2 regions of the Stenotrophomonas sp. KH_029 genome follow, and region 1 is predicted to be linked to the other one. Evidence: predicted binding sites of a transcription regulator. Region 1 holds the regulator's gene; the other holds the start of a gene.

Region 1 (7,681 bases):
TCGGTTTCCGCGCCGACCAGCTCCAGCTCCACTTCCTTCTTCAGGTTGCGGGCAACATCACGGGCGACCTTGGGGAAGCGCGAGAACACCTTGCCGACCGGCTGCATGCGGGTGCGCATCACCGCCGACTGCAGGCGCGCGGTGGCGATGTCCAGGGTGGACACGGCGCGGTCGAGTTCCTCATCGTGCAGGCGCGCGCGCAGGGTCTTGAGCCGGTTGCGCGACAGCACCAGCTCGCCGATCAGGTTGACGATCGCGTCCAGCCGCTTGGTGTCCACGCGCACGGTGTGTTCGGCTTCGGCCATCGGTTTGTTGGCGGCCGGCCTGGGCGCTGCGGCCGGTGCCGGCGCGCGCGGCGCGGCAGGCGTGGCCGCCGGCGCCGCCTTGGCGCCGGGCACGGCGCCGCCATGCAGCTGGTCGAGCAGGGCTTCAAATTCGTCTTCGCCGATCAGGCCGTCATCGGCCTTCTTCGTCGGCGCCACCGCGCTGGGCGCCGCGCCGCCATGCAACTGGTCGAGCAGGTTCTCGAACTCGTCATCGGTGATCAGCTCACCGCTGGCCGCAGCGGCTACCGGCGCCGGCGTGGCCGGGCCGTTGACGTCGAACTGGGCGATCAGCTCCGGCGGGGCAAACCCCGGTTCGGTGCCGGCCGAGACCGCATCGAGCATGGACTGCAGGTAGTCCAGCGACTGCTGGGCGGCATCGAAGTGATGCGCCTGCAGGGTGGCCTTGCCCGAACGGGCCATGCCCAGGGTTTCCTCGGCGGCATGGCACAGCTCGACCATGGCCTGGATGCCGAGGAAGCCGGCGCCGCCCTTGAGCGTGTGGAAGCCGCGGAACACCGCGTTGAGCTGGTCGCTGTCCTGGGGCGACTGCTCCAGCGACACCAGCTGTTCGCCGAGCCGGTCCAGGATTTCCTGGGCCTCGAGGATGAAGTCGGCGGCAATATCGTCTGGAACAGCGCTCATAGGAGGGCTCCATGAGCATTGAAATGAGGTGCGCCGGGCGCCTGTGGCGGTGTGGCAAGGTGCGTGGCGCCGGCTTGGGTGGGCCCCAAGCCAAGCCGCGCGCCGTAGTCCACAGCGCCACAGGCACCCGGCCCTTCGGGAAGGCCCCTGACGCGGGCCGATACTGTGTTGAACGCCTTGCCCAGGCGGCCTGCCTGCGCTGCGGCGTCCGCCTTGTCTCGACCCGCGTCAGCGGCCTTCGCACTCATTTGAATGTTCATGGATCCCTCCTCAAAGCCCCAAATCGGAGAGCAGGTCGTCGGCGTCGACCTGTGACACCTGGTGGCGGTCCAGGCCGGACACGGCCGGGCCGGCCAGGCCGTTGTCTCGCTTGCTGGCGGCGTCGTCCTGCGGCGGCAGGCCGAGCGCGCTGAAACCTTCATGCACGCGGCGCACGATGCCGACCACGCGGCGGATGATCTGCCCGGTCAGGTCCTGGTAGCTCTGGGTCAGCGCGATTTCGGTGAGGTTGTGGCGGATCTGGTCCAGCTGCTGGCCCTGGTCGGCGGTCAGGCCGTTGGCACGCAGCTGTTCGGTCAGCGCCCGGCATTCCTCGGCCAGGTCCAGGGTGCGGTGGGTGGCCTGTTCGGTCATCGCCACCACGTGATCCAGGCGCGCGCAGGCATCGTCCAGTTCGCCGGCTTCGCTGGGCAGGCTGGGCAGCTCGCCCAGCGCCTGGCCCAGCTCGCGTGCGAGCCGGTTCAGCCCGGCCATCATCGGCTGGGTGCGCAGGGCGGCCAGTGCGTCGATTTCCCGGCGCCAGCCGGCTTCGTCGCCACTTTCCAGCGCGGCCAGGGCATCCTGCAGGCGCTGCACCAGCGCCGATTTTTCGCTGAGGGTTTCCATCAGGCGCTCGCTGCCAGGCGTTCGAAGATCTTGCCGAGCTTCTCTTCCAGGGTCTGGGCGGTGAACGGCTTGATGATGTAGCCATTGACCCCGCACTGGGCCGCTTCGATGATCTGCTCGCGCTTGGCTTCGGCGGTGACCATCAGTACCGGCAGGGTCTTGAGCTTGGCATCGGCGCGGATCGCCTTGAGCAGGTCGATGCCGGTCATCACCGGCATGTTCCAGTCGGTGACCACGAAATCGAACGACTGGCTCTGCAACAGAGACAGCGCGGCATGCCCGTCCTCGGCTTCGGCCGTATTGGTGAAGCCCAGATCGCCCAGCAGGTTCTTGACGATACGACGCATGGTCGAGAAATCGTCGACGATCAGGATACGCATGTTCTTGTTCAAAGCACTTTCCTCGGTATCAGTGGTTCTCAAGGCCGGCGTCAGCCGCCTCGAAGATCTTCAATCGGCCGCGCAGGCGCAGTACGGCCTGGCCATGGATCTGGCACACACGCGATTCGCTGACGCCCAGCACGGCGCCGATCTCTTTCAGGTTCAGTTCCTGCTCGTAGTACAGCGACAGCACCAGCTGTTCGCGTTCGGGCAGCAGGCCGATCGCATTGCCCAGTTCGCGGCCGAACTCGCCGCGTTCCAGTACCTGCTGCGGGGTCGGCCCGCCCTGGGCGACGGTGTCCAGCTCGCCCTGGTCTTCGATCCGCGATTCCAGGCTCAGCACCTGGCCGCGCGCGGCGTCTTCCATCAGGCGCAGGTAGTCGGGCAGCGGCATCTCCATCGCGGCGGCAACCTCGGTGGCGCTGGCGGCGCGGCCGGTGGTCTGTTCCAGGCGGCGGATGGTGGAGGCCGCATCGCGGGCGCGGCGGTGCACCGAGCGCGGTACCCAGTCGCCGCGGCGGATCTCGTCGATCATCGAGCCGCGGATGCGGATCGAGGCGTAGGTCTCGAACGAGGCGCCCTGGTCGGCATCGTAGCTGCGCGAGGCCTCGATCAGGCCCATCATGCCGGCCTGGATGAGGTCATCCACCTCCACGCTGGCGGGCAGGCGTGCGGCCAGGTGGTGGGCGATGCGCCGGACCAGGTCCGAGTGCTGGGCAATGCACTCGTTGGCGGCGGTGCGCTGGACTTCTTTGTATTGTGCGGCGCCTTTCATGCGGCCACCCCGCGTTGCTTGAGGATGCGTTCCAGGAAGAATTCGACCCCGCCACGCGGTTCGGTGGGGGCCTGCCAGCGCGCGGTGCGGCGGGCGATCTCGGTGATCGCCTGCGCGGCCGGGCTGGACGGGTAGGCCTTGACCACCGGCTGCTGGCGCTGCACCGACAGGCGCAGCCAGTCGTCCTGCGGTACGCAGCCCAGGTAGTTCAGCGAGACATCGGCCAGGAACTTGTCGCAGACCCGGGTCAGCTTTTCGTACAGCACCCGGCCCTCGTTGGGGTCGCGCACCATGTTGGCCACCACCTGGATGCGGTCCACGCCGCGTTCGCGCGAGAGCACCTTGATCAGCGCGTAGGCGTCGGTGATCGAGGCCGGCTCGTCGCAGACCACCACCACGGTATCCTGCGCGGCCTGGCAGAAGGTCAGCACGCCGTCGGTGATGCCTGCGGCGGTGTCCACCACCATGAAGTCCAGCTCGCGCTCCAGTTCGGAGAACACATTGACCAGGCCGACATGTTCGGCCGGCTGCAGTTCGGCCATGTGGCGGCGGCCGGACGCGGCCGGTACCACCAGCACGCCGCCGGGGCCTTCCAGGATCACCTCGTCCAGCGAACAGCGCCCGGCGACCAGGTCGGCCAGGGTCAGCTTGGGCTGCAGGCCCAGGATCACATCGATGTTGGCCAGGCCCAGGTCGGCGTCCAGCAACAGCGTGCGCTTGCCCATGTCGGCCAGGGCCACGGCCAGGTTGGCCGACACGTTGGTCTTGCCCACGCCGCCCTTGCCGCCGGTCACGGCGATGGTGCGCACAGGCCCCAGCGGCTGGCTGCGGGTGGCCGACAGCGGGAAGGTCTTGGTCAGCTTGGCATACTCACGCGACGGCATGGTTGAACTCCGGGTTGCAGGGCATATCGGCCGCGCGGCGCAAATCTTCAAGGCGAAGGACTAGATTGGCCGCACTGGCCCGGTGCAGGTCTTCGGGAACGTCCTGGCCATTGGTGACCCAGGTGATCGGCAGGCGGTGGTCCACGGCCACCGACAGGGCGCTGCCGAAGCGGCCGGTTTCATCCAGCTTGCTCAGCACCACGCCCTGCGGGTTGGCCGCGCTGAAGCGGCGCACCACCTCGTCCATGTCGCCGAAACTGGTGTTGGCCGGCAGCACCAGCAGGGTGCGGATCTGTTCGGCCGCGCGCAGCCACTGCAACTGGGCGGCCAGGGCGCGGTCGCGCGGGCCCAGCCCGGCGGTGTCGATCAGCACCAGCTTGTAGTCCCGCAGGCGCTCCAGCAGCTGGTTCAGGTCACTGCCGCTGCTGGCCTCGTGCACGGCGATGCCGAGCTGGCGGCCGAAGCCGTACAGCTGCTCGCGGGCGCCGATGCGGCCGGTGTCGGTGGTGACCAGGGCCACGTCGCGGGCGGCGTGCTTTTCGGCAAAGCGCGAGGCCAGCTTGGCAATGGTGGTGGTCTTGCCGGCGCCGGTGGGGCCGACCAGGGCGATCACGCCGCCGGCCTCGAGCGGATCGACCGGGGCGATCGGCAGCTTCTTGGACAGCAGCCCCAGCATCAGTCCGCGGGCGCGGTGGGCTTCGGTGTCCAGCGGGATCTGCATGGCCACATCGCGGCTGATGCCGGCATCGAAGCCGTATTCGTCCATCAGGTCCAGCGCCGAGGCGCGCACCGGGCTGCCGCGGAGGCGCTCGTCGGTGAAGCGGTGCATTTCGCGTTCGATGACCTGGCGCATGCCGGCCACTTCATGGCGCAGCTGGCGCAGTTCCTCGTCATCGCGCGGCACCATCACCAGTTCCGGGGCCGGCGCCGGCTGGGTGCTGGCGGGGTCGACGGCGATGACCGCTGCGGTGCTGGCGGCCGGTTCGGCCAGCGCGACCGGTTCGGCGGGCAGGGCCGGCGCCTGGGCCGGTATCGCCACGGCGGTGATGGTCACCGGCAGCGGCGGCATCGCCACGCTGGCCGCCACCGGGGTGTACGGCAGGTCTTCGGCAAGCTCGTCCAGCGGCGGGTCGATGATGAAACGGGCGCGGTTGAGCGGGGCGGCCGGGGCGGCGGCTGCGGCCGGCTCGAGCGGATAGGTGGAGAAGATATTTTCCGGCAGCGCCACCGCGTTGGCAGCGGTGTCCAGGCCGGCGCGGGCCAGGGTGGCGCGGGCCAGGGTGGCGGCAAAACCGCTGCTGCCCGGCGGCGACACGATTTCGTTGGCGCTGTCCAGGGTGCGCCCGGTGGCGCCGACCGCGGCACGGGCCAGCGCGGCTACCGCCGAGGTGGTGGCCGCCACCGGTTCGGGCACGGCCACCGGCGCCCTGCGCCGGGTCACCGCGGCGATCACCGCATCGGCGGCATTGCGCGGGCGTGCCGGCGCCGGTGCCGGTGCGACGTCCTTGCGCGCCGCTTCCAGGGCGCGCTGCACGGCACCTTCGTCGTAGTTGGCCGCCGCCACGATTTCGACGCCTTCCTCGATCCGGCGGTTGGACAGGATCACCGCATCAGGACCGTGTTCCTTGCGCACCAGGTTCATGGCCGAGCGCATATCGGGGGCGACGAAGCGTTTGATTTTCATGCTGTGGTACCGGGACTGGGGCGGCGGAGTGGGCGAAGGGAAGCTCTGGTTGTCGGTGGTCTGCACGGTCCGGGTTTCCCTTTATTTCCTGCTGCGGTGGTATCGAATGAGGTGTCTGTTTTCTGGCGCGTTGCCGTCGGAGTTCCGGCTCAGCTGATCGTGCCGACCAGCTTCAACCGTTTGTCCTCGGGCACCTCGCTGTAGGCCAGCACCGACAGCGAGGGGACGCTGTGGCGCACCAGCCGTGCCAGCGCGGCACGTACCGGGCCGGGTACCAGCACGACCGCCGGCTCGTTCTTCGCTTCCTGCTTGCCGACACATTCGGCCAGGCTTTGATGCAGTCGCTCGGCGAGTCCGGGTTCCAGCGCGGCGCCGTTGCCCTGTGTGGACTCCTGCAAGACGCGTTCCAGTTGCGGGTTGAGGGTGAACACCGGCAATTCGGCCGACATCCCGGCGATCTCCTGCACGATGAAACGGCCCAGCGCATTGCGCACCGCGGCGGTCAGCACGGCCGGGTCCTGGCTGGCCGGGCCGTTTTCCACCAGCGATTCGACGATCTTGCGCAGCTGGCGGACCGGGATGCGTTCGATCAGCAGGTTCTGCAGCACCCGCACCACCACCGACAGCGGCAGGGTCTTGGGGGTGAGGTCCTCGACCAGCTTGGGCGCACTCTTGGCCAGGTTGGCCAGCAGCTGCTGCACTTCTTCATGGCCGAGCAGCTCGGGGGCGTGTTCGCGGATCAGGTGCGACAGGTGGGTGGCCACCACGGTGGCCGGATCGACCACGGTGTAGCCCATCGATTCGGCATGGGCGCGCTGGTGCGGCTGGATCCAGGTGGCATCCAGGCCGAAGGCGGGGTCCTTGCCGGCGATGCCTTCCAGCGCGCCCAGCGCGCTGCCCGGATCCAGCGCCAGTTCGCGGTCGGGATGGATCTCGGCGGTGGCTACCGGCACGCCATGGATCAGCAGGCGATAGGCGGTGGCCGGCAGCTCCAGGTTGTCGCGGATGTGGACCGAGGGAATCAGGAAGCCGATGTCCTGGGTGAGCTTGCGCCGCACGCCCTTGATGCGCGCCATCAACTCGCCCCCCTGGTTCTTGTCCACCAGCGGAATCAGCCGGTAGCCCACTTCCAGCCCCAGCGGGTCGACCGGGCGCAGCTCGTCCCAGGTCAGCTCGGCGGTGGGCGGCGGGGCGGCGCCGGGCAGGCCGAGCGTCTCGCCGCGGCCGATGGCCGGGGCGTCGCCGCCGCCGGTCGCGGCCAGGCTCTTCTTCCACGCCTTCCAGGCCACGAAGCCGAGGATCGCCGCCAGCGTCAAGAAGGCGACGTTGGGCATGCCCGGCACCAGGCCGACCAGGCCCAGGATCACGGCGGCGATGGTCAGCGCGCGGTACTGGCCGAATACCTGGCCCATCATGGCCTGGCCCATGTCCTGCGAGCGCGAGGCGCGGGTGACCAGCATGGCCACCGCCGAGGACACCAGCAGCGCGGGCAGCTGCGCTACCAGGCCGTCGCCGATGGACAGCAGCGTATAGGTGGCCGCCGCATCGCCGAACGGCATGCCGTGCTGGAGCACGCCCACGGCCAGCCCGCCGAGCAGGTTGATGAACAGGATCAGGATGCCGGCGATCGCATCGCCGCGGATGAACTTGCTGGCACCGTCCATCGCGCCGTAGAAGTCGGCCTCCTCGCGCACTTCCTCGCGCCGGGCCTTGGCTTCCTCACGCGTCAGCAAACCGGCATTGAGGTCGGCATCGATGGCCATCTGCTTGCCGGGCATGGCATCGAGGATGAAGCGGGCGGTCACTTCGGAGACCCGGCCGGCACCCTTGGTGATCACCACGAAGTTGATGATGGTCAGGATCGCGAATACCACGATGCCAACCGCGTAGTTGCCGCCGATCACGAACTCGCCGAACGCGGCGATCACCTTGCCGGCCGCTTCGTGGCCGTTCTGGCCGTTGAGCAGGATCACCCGGGTGGAGGCCACGTTCAGTGCCAGCCGCAGCATGGTGGTGATCAGCAGCACGATCGGGAAGATGGTGAAATCCAGCGGGCGCTTCACGTACACCACCGCCAGCAGCACCATCAGCGAGATGGCGATGTT
Region 2 (7,681 bases), 1.0 Mb from region 1:
GCAAGGTCAGCTGGCAGAACGAAACCCGCCTGCGCTTTGCGATCAAGCCGGTGCAACCGGGCCAGCTGCGCGACATGTGCCGCCAAGTCGGCCTGGAGGTGGTCAGCGTCCGCCGCCTGCGCATCGGCCGCGTGGCCATGGGCAAACTGGTCCCCGGCCAGTGGCGCTACCTGGCCCCCGACGAACGCTTCTGACCGGCCGCGCGCGCCTGCACTCGCAGTGCACACACGCGCCGTTTACGATCCCCCCATGACCGAACGCAAGCCGCTCTGGCGCCGGATGCTGCGCTGGCTGGGAATCTCCCTGGCCGTACTGGCGCTGCTGGTGCTCAGCGGCCTGCTGCTGGCCGACCACCTCACCCCCCAGGCACGCGGCCCGCACAGCAGCGTGCTGCCGCCGCAGCCGGCGCAGACGGCGATCGACCGCGAACTGGTGCGCCTGCAGGCCGACCATCCCGACCAGTCCGGCGTGGCCTTCCTGTCCGACGGCCTGGACGCCTACGCCGCGCGTGCGGTGATCACCCGCCATGCCGGGCGCAGCCTGGACCTGCAGTACTACATCTGGCACGACGACCTGATCGGCCACCTGATGGCGCGCGAACTGCACCAGGCCGCCGAACGCGGCGTGCGCGTACGCATCCTGCTCGATGACATGAACGCGCAGGACAAGGATGCGCTGATGATGGCGCTCGACGAGCACCCCAACATCGAGATCCGCCTGTACAACCCGTTCCGCAACCGCAACGGGCTGTGGCGGCTGGTGGAGATGGTGCAACGCGTGTTCAGCGTCAACCATCGCATGCACAACAAGTCGTGGATCGCCGATGGGCGCGTGGCCATCGTCGGTGGCCGCAACATCGGCGAGGAGTATTTCAGCGCGCGCCCGGACGTGAATTTCCGCGACCTGGACCTGCTGGTCGCCGGCAAGGCGGTGCAGCAGGCCAATGTCATTTTCGACGATTACTGGAACAGCCAGGCCGCCGTGCCGATCTCGGCCCTGGCCTTCCATACCCCCGCCGAGCTGCGCCTGCTGGTGCGCCAATCGGCGCACGAAGCCAAGCTCGATGCCGCCCAACCCTACCTGCGCCGGGTCCAGGCGCAGGCCGCGCGGTCGTTCTACCGCGATGCGCCCGGCCTGCACTGGAGCGACCGCGTGGAGATCGTGTCCGACCCGGCCATGAAGCACCGCCGCGATGACCAGGCCAACTGGCTGGTGACCCGCCTGGCCGGCGAACTCGCCTCCACCCGGCACAAGGCGCTGCTGATTTCCCCGTACTTCGTGCCCGGCCAGGAAGGCAGCGAGGGCATGGCCGCGATGGTCCAGCGCGGCGCCACGGTCGGGGTGGTGACCAACTCCCTGGCAGCCAACGATGTGGCCGCCGTACACAGTGGCTATATGCGCTACCGCGAACCGCTGCTGCGCAGCGGCGTGCACCTGTACGAACTGAAGGCGCGCGGGCACGGCGACAGCGGCGGCCTGTTCGGCAGCAGCGGGGCCAGCCTGCATACCAAGGCCTTCGTGCTCGACGACGCGCGCGGCTTCGTCGGCTCGTTCAACCTGGACCCGCGCTCGGCCTACCTGAACACCGAAATGGGCGTGCTGTTCGACGATCCGGTACTGGCCGCACGGCTGCGTGGGGAATACCTGCGCCTGGCCAGCCCGCAGGTGAGCTACTGGGTGGCCCTGGATGCCCAGGGCCGGCTGCGCTGGCTGGACCGCGACACCCGCCCGCCGGGCTGGCTGACCCATGAACCGGACAGCACGCTGTGGCAGCGCGCCAGCGCGCGGGTGATCAGCTGGCTGCCGCTGGAATCCCAGCTGTAACCGCCACCTCGACCGCCGGCGTCCTGCGCAGGGTCAGGTCGCCACCGGCTCGTCGGCTTCCAGGGTTTCCACCCCGCGCCCATGCAGGCGGCGCCAGATCCACTGCAGCGCGTGCGGCGGCGTGCCGTCGAGCTGCTCCAGCAGCGCCAGCGCCTGCGCCTGGCCGATCCGCCCGTGCCGGCACAACAGGCTGGCGGCCGCTGCGGCGCGGGCAAAGCGCAGGCTGGCCGGCAGCCCGGCCCGGGCCTGGTCGCCATCGTGCAGCAGGGCCTCGTGCACCGCCGCCGGCAACTCCCAGGCGGCAGCGATGCGGCTGGCCACCGGCAGCGTCCAGGCCTCCAGCAAGGCCGCCGCCAGTGCCGGCGATGGCGCGGCCTGCCCGGGCTGGCTGGCGGCGTCGAGCAGGTGGCGCATCACCAGGGTCGCGCCCAGCCCCTGGGTCAGCCCCAGCCACTGCGCGGCAAATCCGTCCTCATGGGTCACCAGCCGCGCGTGGTCGGCCGCCGCGCGCGAGGCCAGCAGCGCGTGTTCCCAGATCACCGTGCCGAACTGCGGAAACGCCAGGCAGTGCAGCTGCATCACCGGCTGCACCAGCACCGCGCTGATGATCTGGCGGATGCCATCGGTACCGACCAGGGTCACCGCCCGTTGCAGGCTGTCCACCGGCCGCGCCTGCAGGCGGTAGACCGGGCTGTTGGCGATGCGCAGCAGGTTGCCGGTCAGCACCGCGTCCTGGCCGATGATGGCGGCCATCGCGCGCGCCGAGGCATCGCTGTCGTTGACGGTCTGGATCAGCTGCGGCAACAGCTGCGGGCGCCGCGGCAGGTGCCGGGCCGACCAGTCCTGCTGTTCCAGGGTGGCCACCACGGCCTCGCCCAGCGCGCTGTCCTGCGCGGCAGCGGCCGGCGTGCCCGCCGTGGCCAGGGCCAGCGCATGCAGCCCGGCCTGCAGCCGTTGCGCCGGATCGGCCTGGCGGGAACCGACGGGGGCCGGCACCGGTGCCGGGGCGGCCGCGCGGTCGGCCAGCGATGCCGTCCCGGCGTCGGGGGCGACCTCATCGCGCGCACGCCACAACAGCGCCGCCAGCAGCGCCGCCACCAGCACCAGGCCGAGCACGAGCACGATCATCGCCGCCCGTCCGGCACCGGGTACCGCCTCTGTGTTGCTGCCACTGCGCCCACGTTGCCCATCCTGACCTTGCCGGTACCGCGCACCGTTGCCACGGCATCGGCGCCATCTTCAGCAACTTTAATGAAACCGGCCCGGACGCCGCCGCTGTGGCAGGCGCGACCGGCCGGGACCGGCACTGACACCGTCCTCGGGCCGAATGCACTAGAATGGCGCCGCGCGACCGTCCCGGAACCCAGACGACGTCGCTTTTTTTGTTTTACACCCAACCTTTTGCTGGTTCGTTCGCCGCAGTTCGCCACCGTTCGCACCATCGGAGTCACCATGTTATTTGAAACCCTCGAAACCACCGGTCACGAACAAGTGGTGTTCTGCCACAGCCGCGACGCCGGTCTGAGGGCGATCATCGCCATCCACAACACCACCCTGGGCCCGGCCCTGGGCGGAGTCCGCATGCGTCCGTATGCCAGCACCGAAGAGGCCCTGGCCGATGCGTTGCGGCTGAGCCGGACCATGACCTACAAGAACGCCCTGGCCGGGCTGAACGTGGGTGGCGGCAAGGCGGTGATCATCGGTGATCCCAAGCAGGACAAGTCCGAGGTGCTGTTCCGCGCCTTCGGCCGCTACGTCGACTCGCTGGGCGGCCGCTACATCACCGCCGAAGACGTCGGCACCGATGTCAACGACATGGAGAACATCTACCTGGAAAGCGAGTACGTCACCGGCGTGCACCAGGTCCATGGCGGCTCCGGCGACCCGGCCCCGTTCACCGCCTACGGTGCGCTGCAGGCGTTGATGGCCACCATGCAGCACAAGCTGGGCCACGAGGAAGTGGGCAAGACCAGCATCGCCGTGCAGGGCCTGGGCCACATCGGCATGGAGCTGGTCAAGCTGCTGCGCGACCGCGGCGCCAAGCTGCTGGTCAGCGACCTGGACAGCGCCCTGGTCGAACGCGCGGTCACCGAATACGGCGCCGAAGCGGTCAAGCCGGACGACATCTATGACGTCAACGCCGACATCTTCGCGCCATGCGCGCTGGAAGGGGCGATCAACCCGCAGACCCTGCCGCGCCTGAAGTGCAAGATCATCTGCGGCACCGCCAACAACCAGCTGTCCAGCCTGGAAGTGGGCGATGAACTGCATGCGCGCGGCATCCTGTACGCGCCCGACTACGCGGTCAACGCCGGCGGCGTGATGAATGTGTCGCTGGAGATCGACGGCTACAACCGTGAGCGCGCCATGCGCCTGATCCGCAGCATCTACCACAACCTCGGCAGGATCTTCGCGCTTTCCCAGCGCGACAACATCGCCCCGCAGCGCGCGGCCGACCAGATCGCCGAAACGCGCATCCAGTCGATCGGCAAACTGAAGATGCCACTGGGCCGGGCCACGCCACGGCTGGGCACGCTGCGCGGCAACTGACCGCCACCGGCGGCAGAGGGCAGAAGGGCGCGATCGGATCGCGCCCTTCTGCGTTTTCAGCGCACGCTGGCGCGGCTCAGAACGCGGCCGCGTAGCGCAGGGCCAGCTGGCGCATGTCGCCACGCGGACCGAACCGCTGGTCGTAACCGAACGTCACGCGCGTGTTGGCGCTCAACCACGATTCCACCGACAACCCGAACAGGCCGCCCGAGCGCGCCGGCTGCACGCCGGCCAACGGTGCCCAGGCATCCACCCCGACGAAGCTGGCGTCCTGGACCAGCCCGTCGCTGGACAGCAGCTGCTGCCACTCGGCATAGCCGCGCAGCGACCAGTTGCCCCACTGGCGGTGCGCGCGCACCCCGGCCAGTGCCTGGCTGCGCGTACTGGCGTTGCCTGCGGCGCGCAGGCCGAAGCCCAGCCCACCCTGCTCGGTGAAACGGTCGCTGTCCACGCGGGTGTAATCGGCACCCAGGTACGGGGTCAGCGAGGCACGGCTGCCGCCCAGGCGGTAGCCGGTTTCCACGCTGGCCGCACTGAAGCTGCCGCCGTAACGGGCATTGACCCCGTACTGGCCGGCACCCAGCAGCAGCTGGCGGTCGATCTGCCGGCTGAACTGACCTGCCCCGAGCTGGCCCAGTGCATAGGCGCCGCCGGCATTCCAGCCGGCGTACAGCTGCGCTTGGGACTGGCGGTCGCGGCCGCGGTCGCCGCCCCACTCACGGTTGTTGTAGGTGCGGGTTTCACCGAAGGCAAAGCCGAGCACGCCGGCACTGCCCAGCGCCATGTCCTGGCCCATCATCCAGCCGCGGGTATCGGCGCCGCTGGCCGAGAAGCTGCCCTGCCCGGCGTCGCCCAGCTGGCTCTGCCAGGCACCGCGCAGGCGCGGGGCGCCCTGCAGTTGGCCAAAGCGGGCCGACAGCGCGCGACGGTTGAGGTCGATGCTGTCGAAGGTGGACGCGGCGGCCAGCGCATGGGCCTTGCCCGACAGGCTCTCCAGGCTGGCCTGCAGGGCCTGGTTGCCCTGCACGCGTTGCAGCTCGCCGGCACCGTTGGCGAATGCGCTGCCGGCCATGCCGCCGCCATCGAGCACCTCGAACGCCGCTTCCACCCGTGCCGCCGAGGCCAGCGCGGTACCGGCCAGGCCGGCAGTGCGGCTGGCGCTGGTGATGTTGATCTGGTCAGTGGTCAGCGTCACGGTGTTGGCTGTCTGCTGCAGGGACATAGACAGCAGCGTGGCCTGGGTCAGGCCGTGGGTGACCGCATCGAACTGACCGGTGATGCCCTGCCCGGCCTGCAGCACGGTCTGGGTACGGCCATTGGCAGGCACGTAGCCGCTGACGATATCGCTCACGTACACGTTGCCGGCCAGGCTGGCGGTACCGGTGACATTGAGCGGATTGCCGCCCAGCGCCACCATCAGCTGCGCGCCGGCGCGCTGGATGTAATTGCCGTCGATGGTGCCGGTGCCACTGGCATCGCGCAGGATCACGCTGCCGCCGTTGTCGACATTGCCCTTGACCCGGCCGCCGCCCACCATGAACTGCAGCGCCGACGCACTCGGGCCGGCCGAATGGGCCAGGACGAACACGTTGGAGGTGATCGACGCGCCATCGCGCAACGCCACCGTGCCGCGCTCGATGCGGGTGTCGCCGGTGTAGGTATTGGTGCCCGACAGGCCGAGCGCACCGATGCCCTGCTTGATCAAGCCACCGCTGCCGCTGATGTTGTTGCTCCACAGCGAGTTGAGCCCGGTCTGGTTGACGTCCACCGTGGCATTGCCCCAGTCGAACCGGCCCGGGCCGTTGAGCGCCTTGCCGACGTTGAGCAGGCCATAGCCGAAGGTGCTGTCCACGCCGGACGCCCCCAGGTCGGTGGCAGTGCCCAGCAGGGTCTGGCGCACCAGGTCGTTGCTCAGGTACGGGTACTTCTGCCACACCAGTGCCGCCGCGCCGGACACCAGCGGCGCGGCGTACGAGGTGCCCGAGCCCCACAGGTAGGACGGCGTGCCGCCGGTGTTCTTCGGGTCCAGGTAGACCACCGTGCCCGGCGCCGCCAGGCAGTACCGGGCCGCCACGCCGCAGGCGTTGGCGTAGGACGCCAGGGCACCGGGGTTGTTGGTATCCACCGCGGTCACCGCCAGCCAGCCACGTTCCAGATCGGCGGCCGGCAGGCTACCGCCGGTGCCGACCTGGCTGGGCAGCGCGGCCATGTCCGAGGGATTGGGCTTGCTCTCGTTGCCGGTGGCAAACACCACCAGGCCGTTGTGGCCGACGATGAAGGGGCGGTATTCGGCGGCGATCGGCGCGGTGGCCGCCGGGTTGTTCCAGTACAGGCCACCCCAGGAGTTGTTCATGATCTTCACACCGTCGGTGATCAGATCCTGGTGGATGCCGGCCAGGCCCAGCGCACCGTTCACTTCGTTGCCGTTGCCCGAGCCGTCATCGACCGGACTCTTGTCGTTGATGATCCGCGCCGACACGATCTGCGCCTCCGGCGCAATGCCGCCCGGCCAGGCGCCGAACGCGCGTCCGGCGGCCAGCGAGGCCACGACCGTGCCATGCCCGACCACATCGTCGACATTGAGGTTGTTGGTGGCCGGATCGACGTAGCTGCGGCTGGAGACCACCCGCCCGGACAGGGTGGGATTGGCGCGGTTGACGCCCGAATCGACCACCCCGATGCGGATACCGCTGCCGGTCATGTTCTGCCGGTCAACGGCGTTGACCACCGCCAGGTGCGCGTTGAACGCCGGCTGCCCCGACGGCGGCGTTACCGGCGGGGTGACCGGCGGCGTCACCGGTGGCGCCACCGGCGGTGGATCCACCCGCACGTTGCCACCCCCGCCCCCGCCACCACCGCATGCGCTCAAGGCCATTGCCAATGCGCCGGCCAGTGCGCTCCTGTTGATCGCTGACTGCTTCATCCCTGCTCCCCAACGTGAAATGGAACCGCTGCCGGCATCCTGCCTTCCCGGCCGACACCGGTAGTAAACCGCGACCCTCTATACTGGGCCACCCCACGCAGTCTGCCGGGAAACGCGACCGCTTCCAATGCCCGCGTTCCCATTTCGGTTATCGCTCACGCATCAACGAGATTGCCATGCCCAACATCGTCATCGCCGCCGCCAAACGCACCGCCATCGGTTCCTTCCTGGGCCAGTTCAACGGCGTACCGTCGCCCACCCTGGGCGCGGCCGCCATCGCCGCCGCGCTGGAACAATCCGGCGTCCCGGCCGCGGATGTCTCCGAAGTGATCATGGGCTGCGTACTGCCGGCCAACCTGGGCCAGGCCCCGGCCCGCCAGGCCG

What was found. The regulator FliA, encoded in region 1, starts transcription of late flagellar genes. The targets are predictions, from matches to a motif close to TAAAGTTTNNCNNNCNNNGGCCGATAA.
Region 2: the regulator FliA is predicted to act here: its motif matches at 3,049-3,075, upstream of AC3ITM_RS13735 (HDOD domain-containing protein).

Annotation. Positions count from the first base shown of each region.
Region 1 covers NZ_CM174498.1:1,978,781-1,986,461, forward strand. Annotated here, with positions in the region: gene AC3ITM_RS09110 (chemotaxis protein CheA) at 1-968, opposite strand, end outside; gene AC3ITM_RS09115 (protein phosphatase CheZ) at 1,239-1,853, opposite strand; gene cheY (chemotaxis response regulator CheY) at 1,853-2,245, opposite strand; gene AC3ITM_RS09125 (RNA polymerase sigma factor FliA) at 2,262-3,008, opposite strand; gene AC3ITM_RS09130 (MinD/ParA family ATP-binding protein) at 3,005-3,892, opposite strand; gene flhF (flagellar biosynthesis GTPase FlhF) at 3,879-5,576, opposite strand; gene flhA (flagellar biosynthesis protein FlhA) at 5,726-7,681, opposite strand, start outside.
Region 2 covers NZ_CM174498.1:3,026,988-3,034,668, forward strand. Annotated here, with positions in the region: gene AC3ITM_RS13725 (rRNA pseudouridine synthase) at 1-194, shown strand, start outside; gene AC3ITM_RS13730 (phospholipase D family protein) at 250-1,824, shown strand; gene AC3ITM_RS13735 (HDOD domain-containing protein) at 1,858-2,910, opposite strand; gene AC3ITM_RS13740 (Glu/Leu/Phe/Val dehydrogenase dimerization domain-containing protein) at 3,277-4,374, shown strand; gene AC3ITM_RS13745 (S8 family serine peptidase) at 4,451-7,297, opposite strand; gene AC3ITM_RS13750 (thiolase family protein) at 7,474-7,681, shown strand, end outside.